Streptomyces noursei ATCC 11455: one gene and its partner. The protein of the gene in region 2 binds, or shares a complex with, the protein of the main gene of each other region. Links are inferred from orthologs where the notes say so. Each region holds a gene or a part of one and is shown on either strand. Other genes may lie near its edges.

Region 1 (3,641 bases), 2.9 Mb from region 2 along the record:
CCGAAGCCCATCGGGACGCCGAAGCGCTGGCTGGTGCCGACCGCGATGTCCGCGCCGAGCTCACCGGGCGGGGTGAGCAGCGTCAGCGCGAGCAGGTCGGCGGCGACGGTGACGATCGCGCCCAGCTCGTGCGCCCGCTCGATCACCGCGCGCGGGTCGCGCACCGCGCCGGACGCGCCCGGGTACTGGAGCAGCACACCGAAGACGCCGCGCTCGGCGATCTCCTCGGGGATGCCGTCGGACAGGTCGGCGACCACGACCTCCACACCGGTCGGTTCAGCCCGGGCCCGGATCACGGCGACGGTCTGCGGCAGACAGTCGGCGTCGACCAGGAAGACGCCCTGCTTGACCTTGCCGACCCGGCGGGAGAGCGCCATCGCCTCGGCGGCGGCGGTGCCCTCGTCCAGCAGCGACGCACCGGAGGTGGGCAGTCCGGTCAGGTCGGCGACGACGGTCTGGAAGTTCAGCAGGGCCTCCAGGCGACCCTGCGAGATCTCCGGCTGGTAGGGCGTGTAGGCCGTGTACCAGGAGGGGTTCTCCATGACGTTGCGCAGGATCACCGGCGGCGTGAAGGTGCCGTAGTAGCCGAGCCCGATCATGGGCGACAGCACCTGGTTGCGGTCGGCGAGCGCGCGCAGCTCGGCCAGGACCTCGGCCTCGGTGCGGCCCTCCGGCAGACCGAGTGCCTCGGTGCTCTTGATCACGTCGGGCACGGCGGTGGCCGTGAGTTCGTCCAGCGATCCGAAGCCGACCTGCGCGAGCATCTTCGCCTGCGCCTCGTGGTCGGGGCCGACGTGCCGCTGCTCGAACGGGATGCCCCGCTCCAGCTCGGTCAGGGAGATGCGGTGGGTGTTCATCTGCGGGGGCCTCCTGGTCAGTACGACCTACGAGGGGCACCACGGCGCTGGTGCCCGGACGGCCTCCCCCTCTGTCATCTCAACCTGAGAGCTTCACCGGTCCGCGGGCTGCGGTCCGGCTTTCACCGTCGGTGAGGAGGGGTTCCGGCATGGTGCCTGTCCGTGGCCCGCCCTGCTTTCCAGAGTGACCTCGTCCATGCGGTACGTGTGCCTGAGAGATTCCGGGGAGGATTTGCTCCTTCGGCGCCCTGGTCGCGAACGACAAAGGACTCTCCCGCATGGGGTCGACGGCCAATCGCCAGCCTACCAGCGCACCGCCGAAACGATCCTTCGAGTGGCCGGGGCATGAAATGTGCCGTTTCGTAGTGGTCACAAGGCAGTTGCGACCACGTGGAGGGACCGTGCAAACCGATATCGATCCCCGGAGCCTCATCGGCCGCAAAGCGTTCGACCGGAACGGCGCGAAAATAGGGACCGTCGACGAGGTGTACCTCGACGACGCGACGGGCGAACCGGAGTGGGCGGCCGTCCGCACCGGCCTGTTCAGCCGGGATGCGTTCGTCCCCTTGGAACCGAGCAAGATGGTCGGCGACAGCCTGCACATCCCCTACGACCGGAAGCTGATCAAGGACGCCCCGGACTTCGGCGTCGGCCGGCACCTCTCCCCCGAGCAGGAGCTCCAGCTCTACCACCACTACCGCCTGGATATCTCCTCACCGGCCTCCGACTCCGCCTCGCCCGCCGGCGACACCGACTTCGGGCGGATCGCCGGCGCGGACGACTGATCCGGCCCGCCGATCAGCGGCAGGGGCTCGCCCGGCCGCAGCGCCGGATCGTCGACGGTGAAGGTCCGCACCCGCCCCGGTGCGGACCATGGCGTCTCGAACCGTACGGTCACCCTCCCCAGGCCACTGCCCTGCACCCACCCGGCGCCGAACTCCTCGTGGACCACGTCCAGCCCCGGATACCAGCGCCGCGGCAGCTCCACGCCGGCCTCCGGCTCGCCCGCCGCCTCCTCGGCCGGCTCCGCGGCCCCGCCCGCCGCCTGCTCCTCGGCCTCCCGCTCCGTGGCCAGCTGGGCGAAGAGGTCCTCCTGCGTGAAGTCGGCCAGCCCGGTCACCCCCACGCCCAGCAGCCGCACCCCGCCCGTGGTGTCCACCGTCTCCAGCAGCCGCACCGCGGCCTCCCGGACGACGGCCGGGTCGTCGGTGGGCCCGCGCAGCGTCTCGGACCGGGTCAGCGTCGAGAAGTCGTAGTTCCGGACCTTGATCACCACCGTGCGCCCGGACCGCCCGGCCGCCCGCAGCCGCCCCACGCACCGGTCGGCCAGCCTCAGCACCTCGTTCCGCACCCGCGTCCGGTCGGTCAGATCGACCTCGAAGGTGTCCTCCACCGACACCGACTTCGCGTCCCGCTCGGCCACCACCGGCCGGTCGTCCTGCCCCAGCGCCATCGCGTACAGCCCGGTGCCGTGCGCCTTGCCCAGCAGCCGCACCAGCTCCGCCTCGCCGGCCTCCGCGGTCTCCGCGACGGTGTGGATCCCGGCCCGGCGCAGCGTCTCGGCCGTCGCCGGCCCGACCCCGGGCAGCGTCCGCACCGGCATCGGCCCGAGCAGCTCCCGCTCGGTGCCGGGCTCGATCACCACCAGGCCGTCCGGTTTCGCCGCCTCGGACGCGATCTTGGCGAGCATCTTGGCGCCGGCCAGCCCCACCGAACCGGTCAGCCCCGTGGCCGCCCGGATGTCGCGCCGCAGCTGCTCCCCCACCGCCCGCACCGCGGCCGTCTCCGCCGGCACCCCGCCCGCCTCCAGGTCCACGAAGGCTTCGTCCAGGCTCAGCGGCTCGACGAGCGGCGAGAGCGCCCGCAGCAGCTCCATGACCGTGTCACTCACTTGGCGGTACAGCGTGAACCGCGGACTGAGATAGGCGGCGTTGGGACACAGCCGACGCGCCTGCCCCGTCGGCATCGCCGAGCGCACCCCGAAGACCCGCGCCTCGTACGAGGCCGTGGCGACCACGCCGCGCGGCCCGATCCCGCCGACGACCACGGGCTTTCCCCGCAGGCTCGGCTTGGCCGCCTGCTCGGCGGCCGCATAGAACGCATCCATGTCCAGATGCAGGATCGTCGGCGCACGTCTCACACCACTGATGCTGCCGCACACCACTGACAATCGACCCGATCCCGGGCCGGCAAGGCCCGCCGGTCGCCGGTCGTCCGTCAGCCGGCCCGATTCCGCCGCCGCGCCAACTCGTCGTGCGGGTTCTTCCCGATCAGCGTCTCGCCGGTGTCCACCCGCTCACCGTGGAGCTGCGACAGTGTGCCCTCCACGTCCCGCCACACCACGCCCACGGCGATCCCGAAGACCCCCTGGCCGCCCTGGAGCAGATCCACGACCTGGTCGGGCGAGGTGCACTCGTAGACCGTCGCCCCGTCGCTCATCAGCGTCATCCGCGTCAGGTCGTCCAGCCCGCGCGCCCGCAGGTGCTGGACGGCGGTGCGGATGTTCTGCAGCGACACCCCGGTGTCCAGCAGCCGCTTGACGATCTTCAGGACGACGACGTCCCGGAAGCTGTAGAGCCGCTGGGTCCCGGACCCGTAGGCCGGCCGGATGCTGGGCTCCACCAGGCCCGTGCGCGCCCAATAGTCCAGCTGTCGGTAGGTGATGCCCGCCGCCGCACACGCGGTCGGTCCGCGGTAGCCGATGTTCTCCGCCTCGCGGGCCCCCGACATCGCAGCGGCCTGTACCGGGCCACGGTTCGCCGCCGCGCCCCTGTGGAGCGGCAA
Region 2 (5,419 bases):
CCGAGCGCAGCCCACCGCGGCGGGCCTGCTTCTTCTGCTGGGCGGCGGCGCCCCGGGCGCGCGCCTGCTCCTTGGCGGCCACCAGCGCCTGGCGGGCGAGGTCCACACCGGACAGTTCCGGAGTCTTGGGCCGTTCCGGCTGCGGTTCGCTCACCGGTCGACCCTCTCCACCGTGCCGCCGGAGACCGCGTACCGCGCCCCCACCAGCACTCCCGGCACATCGTCGTCCACCGCCGCGGTCACCAGCACCTGTTCGCCCGGTGCCACCAGCTCCGCCAGCCGCTCCCGGCGCCGCGCGTCCAGCTCGGCGAAGACGTCGTCGAGCACGAGCACCGGCTCGTTGCCCTCCGCGCGCAGCAGCTCGTACGAGGCCAGCCGCAGCGCCAGCGCGTACGACCAGGACTCGCCGTGGCTGGCATAGCCCTTCGCCGGCAGCTGGCCGAGCTTCAGCAGCAGGTCGTCCCGGTGCGGCCCGACCAGCGTGACCCCGCGCTCGATCTCGCTCTTGCGGGCCTCGCCCAGCGCCGCCAACAGCGCGCCGTACAGCTCCTCGCGGTTCGTGGCGGCGGCCATCGCCTCGCCCGCGGAACCGCGGTACTCCAGCCCCAACGGTCCGCCGCCGGGCGCCAGTTGCTCGTACGCCTTGTCCGCCAGCGGCCGCAGCGTGGCGATCAGGTCGAGCCGCTGGGACAGGAGTTCGGCGCCGGCGCGGGCCAGATGCTGGTCCCAGACGTCCAGCGTCGACAGGTCCATCTGCCGCCCGCCGTGCCGACGGGCCAGCGCCGCCGTCTTCAACAGGGTGTTCCGCTGCTTCAGGACACGGTCGTAGTCCGCGCGCACGCCGGCCATCCGCGGCGCACGGGCGGTGATCAGCTCGTCGAGGAACCGCCGGCGCTCCCCGGGGTCGCCCTTGACCAGCGCCAGGTCCTCGGGCGCGAACAGCACCGTCCGTACGATCCCCAGCACGTCACGCGGCCTGACCTGCGACGATCTGTTGATCCGGGCGCGGTTGGCCTTGCCCGGGTTGAGTTCGAGCTCCACCAGCTGCTGGCGTTCGCCCTGGACGACCGCGGCCCGGATGATCGCCCGGTCCGCACCCATCCGCACCAGCGGCGCGTCCGAGGAGACCCGGTGGCTGCCGAGCGTGGCGAGATAGCCGACCGCCTCGACCAGGTTCGTCTTGCCCTGCCCGTTGGGGCCCACGAACGCCGTGACGCCCGGATCGAGCGCGACCTCGACCCGGGCGTACGAGCGGAAGTCGGCAAGCGACAGATGCGATACGTGCATGACTACGCGCCGACCTCCCCCGGCTGCTGAGCTGGTTGTGCCTACTTCTTGGTCTCGACCGCGTGGCCGCCGAACTGGTTGCGGAGCGCGGCGATCATCTTCATCTGCGGGGAGTCGTCCTGGCGGGACGAGAAACGGGCGAAGAGCGACGCCGTGATCGCCGGCAGCGGCACGGCGTTGTCGATCGCGGCCTCGACCGTCCAGCGGCCCTCGCCGGAGTCCTCGGCGTAACCGCGCAGCTTGTTCAGGTGCTCGTCCTCGTCGAGGGCGTTGACCGCGAGGTCCAGCAGCCAGGAGCGGATGACCGTGCCCTCCTGCCAGGAGCGGAAGACCTCGCGGACGTTCTCCACGGAGTCGACCTTCTCCAGCAGCTCCCAGCCCTCGGCGTACGCCTGCATCATCGCGTACTCGATGCCGTTGTGGACCATCTTCGCGAAGTGGCCCGCGCCCACCTTGCCGGCGTGCACGGAGCCGAACTCGCCCTCGGGCTTGAGGGCGTCGAAGACCGGCTGCACCTTGGCGACGTGCTCCTTGTCGCCGCCGTACATCAGGGCGTAGCCGTTCTCCAGGCCCCAGACGCCACCGGAGACGCCGCAGTCGACGAAGCCGATGCCCTTGGCGGCCAGTTCCTCGGCGTGCTTCTCGTCCTCGGTCCAGCGGGAGTTGCCGCCGTCCACGACGAGGTCACCGGGCGAGAGCAGCTCGGCCAGCTCGTCGATCGTCGACTGGGTGGCCGCACCGGCCGGAACCATGACCCAGACCACCCGCGGACCCTGGAGCCTGTCCACAAGCTCCTTCAGGCTGCCCACGTCGGCCAGGTCGGGGTTGCGGTCGTATCCGATGACGGTGTGGCCGGCGCGGCGAATGCGCTCGCGCATGTTGCCGCCCATCTTGCCGAGACCGACGAGACCGAGCTCCATCAGAGACCCTCTTTGCACATAGTGGTTGCTGTTCGTACCCGAGTCCGAGCCTACGCCCGAGACCCTGTGCACAGCTGTGGGCTCAGCCGCTCATCAGGGCCTGTCAGCCGGTCGCCGCAAGGGCCCCGGCGGAGAGCCGGGGCCCGGTCGGTACGAAAGCCGTCCGCCGCGTCAGCCCGAGAGGCGGACCGGCATGATCAGGTACTTGTAGGCGTCGTCGGCCTCGGCGTCCTTGGCCGGCCGGCCACTGAGCAGCGCGGGCTTGGTCGAGGTCGTGAACGACAGCTGGGCCACCGGGGAGTCGATCGCCGACAGGCCCTCCAGCAGGAAGCCCGGGTTGAAGGCGATCGAGATGTCGTCGCCGTCCAGGTCGGCGTCGACCCTTTCCACAGCCTGTGCGTCGTCGCTGGAGCCGGCCTCCAGGATCAGCACACCCTGCTCGAAGCTCAGCCGCACCGGGGTGTTCCGCTCGGCGACCAGCGCCACACGCTTGACGGCCTCGACGAAGGGGGCGGTCTCGATCACGGCGACGGAGTTGAACTCGGTCGGGAAGAGCGTCCGGTACTTCGGCAGGTCACCTTCGAGCAGACGGGTCGTGGTCCGCCGGCCGGCGCCCTCGAAACCGATCAGGCCCTCGCCCTGGCCGGAGCCGGACAGCGCCAGCGTCACGGTGTCGCCGCTGCTCAGCGACTTGGCGGTGTCCAGCAGCGTCTTGGCGGGCACCAGGGCGACCGCGGAGGTGTCCGGGCTCTCCGGCTTCCACAGGAACTCGCGGACCGCGAAGCGGTAGCGGTCGGTGGAGGCCAGGGTGACGGTGTCGCCCTCGATCTCGATCCGCACACCGGTGAGCACCGGCAGCGTGTCGTCGCGGCCGGCGGCGATGGCCACCTGGGCGGCGGCCGCCGCGAAGACCTCCGCGGCGACGGTGCCGGTGGCGGTGGGCATCGCCGGCAGGGACGGGTACTCCTCCACAGGCAGGGTGTGGAGGGTGAAGCGGGAGGAGCCGCACACCACGGTCACTCGTACACCGTCGGTGGAAATCTCCACCGGGCGGTTGGGGAGCGCCCGGCAGATGTCGGCGAGCAGCCGGCCGGAGACGAGGACGGTGCCCCCTTCCTCCACATCGGCTTCCACCGAGACCCGTGCGGAGACCTCGTAGTCGAAGCCGGAGAGGCTCAGTGCGCCGTCATCCGCCTTCAGCAGCAGGCCCGCGAGGACGGGCACCGGCGGACGGGCCGGGAGGCTCTTGGCCGCCCAGGCCACTGCCTCCGCGAGTACATCGCGCTCCACCCGGATCTTCACCGGAAACCGCCTCCTGCTGTTGCTGGCTCTCGCCCTGCTGGCTCTTCGTCGTCGGCTGGGTTGCCGGAGACCAGTCTGACGCACGCCGCCGACAGTCGGTGCGGCTCGGGGTCAAGTCGACTCGACCGGAGCGAAGCGCTCCCGAGCCGAGTTGTGCACAGGGCCCGATTCGAAGCGAATTCCCCGGTTGATATCCGTGGTCGTAGTAGTAGGCCCTGTGGAAACCGTGGACAACTTCCTTTGTGCAGGTCAGCGCCGACTTTTTGTCCACCGAGCCTGTGGGTGGCGGCCGTGGATAAGCGGCCTCAGCTGTGGACCACGCGAAGTTCTGCACACCCCATGCACAGGGCCGGGGCACTTCTCCCCAGTGCCATCCCCAGCTTTACCCACGTTCCCCACAGCCCAACCCACCACCTTGGTGTGACCGCTTTCACTCGGCGTGGTGAGTGGTGGTGTTGCGTTGCCGAACAGTGGACAGCGGTGTGGAGAAGCTGGGGATCACTGGGGACAACAGCCCCCAACCTGTGGGTGGCCGGTGGACAAGTCATCACCACCCCTGTGGATGAAGCCTCTGTCCACAGCCTGTGGATTACGGTTGGCCACAAATCCACACGCGGTTGACCTTGTCCGATGGTCCGTCAACACCCGGGCCTGTGGATCTCACAGGGATAACTTTCCTCTCCCCAGGCTGTGGACGGAAGATTCTTGCCCAATCTGTGGAGAGAGGCCGTGACCTCGCCGGGAATCGAACAGAACCGGCGCGCTCCACAGGTTTGAGAGGCCGGCGGACGGTGCTCAACCCTCGGCGACCGGCCGGCGAACCGCCCCGGAAACCCCGGAAGCCGGCCCACGACAGGCCCTCGCAGGCCGGCGGACGCGCCGCGGAGCGATTCCGAGAGCCCTCCCGGACCTGTACGACGAAGGGCGCCCCGGGAGCGGATCCCGGGGCGCCCTGGTGGCGGTCGCGGCCGGCGGCGGGCCGCCGTCAGCCGTTCTTGATGCGGTTGGTCAGCTCGGTGACCTGGTTGTAGATGGAGCGCCGCTCGGCCATCAGCGCGCGGATCTTGCGGTCGGCGTGCATCACGGTCGTGTGATCGCGCCCGCCGAACTGCGCGCCGATCTTCGGCAGCGAGAGGTCGGTGAGCTCCCGGCACAGGTACATCGCGATCTGGCGGGCCGTCACCAGCACCCGGCTGCGCGAGGAGCCGCACAGGTCGTCCACGGTCAGCCCGAAGTAGTCGGCGGTCGAGGCCATGATCGCGGTCGCGGTGATCTCCGGCGCGGTGTCCTCGCCGCCGGGGATCAGGTCCTTCAGCACGATCTCGGTGAGCCCCAGGTCCACCGGCTGCCGGTTGAGCGAAGCGAACGCGGTGACCCGGATGAGCGCGCCCTCCAGCTCGCGGATGTTGCGCGAGATCCGGGACGCGATGAACTCCAGCACCTCCGGCGGCGCGTTCAGCTGCTCCTGCACCGCCTTCTTGCGGAGGATCGCGATCCGGGTCTCCAGCTCAGGCGGCTGGACGTCCGTGATCAGGCCCCACTCGAAGCGGTTGCGCAGCCGGTCCTCCAGGGTGACCAGCTGCTTCGGCGGCCGGTCACTGGAGAGCACGATCTGCTTGTTGGCGTTGTGCAGGGTGTTGAAGGTGTGGAAGAACTCCTCCTGGGTCGACTCCTTGCTCGCCAGGAACTGGATGTCGTCGACGAGCAGGATGTCCATGTCCCGGTAGCGCTTGCGGAACGCGTCCGCCTTGCCGTCCCGGATGGAGTTGATGAACTCGTTGGTGAATTCCTCCGAGCTCACGTACCGCACCCGGGTGCCGGGATAGAGGCTGCGGGCGTAGTGCCCGATGGCGTGCAGCAGGTGGGTCTTGCCCAGACCCGACTCCCCGTAGATGAAGAGCGGGTTGTAC

What was found.
Region 1: the proteins of dnaN (region 2) and SNOUR_RS33105 are in contact, whole or in part, in a solved structure (PDB 1OK7), measured with the Escherichia coli proteins. The link is inferred for Streptomyces noursei ATCC 11455 from one-to-one orthologs.

What each region holds. Positions count from the first base shown.
Region 1 is NZ_CP011533.1:7,762,476-7,766,116, reverse strand. The notes cover bases 775-3,641. They hold SNOUR_RS33105 (DNA polymerase IV), read right to left. Parts: upstream 2,998-3,641; coding sequence 1,552-2,997; downstream 775-1,551. Other genes in these bases: SNOUR_RS33100 (MerR family transcriptional regulator), read right to left, coding at 3,075-3,641; SNOUR_RS33110 (PRC-barrel domain-containing protein), read left to right, coding at 1,208-1,642; gcvP (aminomethyl-transferring glycine dehydrogenase), read right to left, coding at 775-857. Outside these bases: more of gcvP, read right to left, coding at 1-774. UniProt on the Escherichia coli protein: Poorly processive, error-prone DNA polymerase involved in translesion repair and untargeted mutagenesis. Copies undamaged DNA at stalled replication forks, which arise in vivo from mismatched or misaligned primer ends.
Region 2 is NZ_CP011533.1:4,815,478-4,820,896, reverse strand. Bases 1,445-4,279 are described here. They hold dnaN (DNA polymerase III subunit beta), read right to left. Parts: upstream 3,510-4,279; coding sequence 2,379-3,509; downstream 1,445-2,378. Other genes in these bases: gnd (phosphogluconate dehydrogenase (NAD(+)-dependent, decarboxylating)), read right to left, coding at 1,445-2,207. Also shown: SNOUR_RS20350 (DciA family protein), read right to left, coding at 1-154; DNA replication/repair protein RecF, read right to left, coding at 151-1,287; more of gnd, read right to left, coding at 1,329-1,444; chromosomal replication initiator protein DnaA, read right to left, coding at 4,495-5,419. UniProt on the Escherichia coli protein: Confers DNA tethering and processivity to DNA polymerases and other proteins. Acts as a clamp, forming a ring around DNA (a reaction catalyzed by the clamp-loading complex) which diffuses in an ATP-independent manner freely and bidirectionally along dsDNA.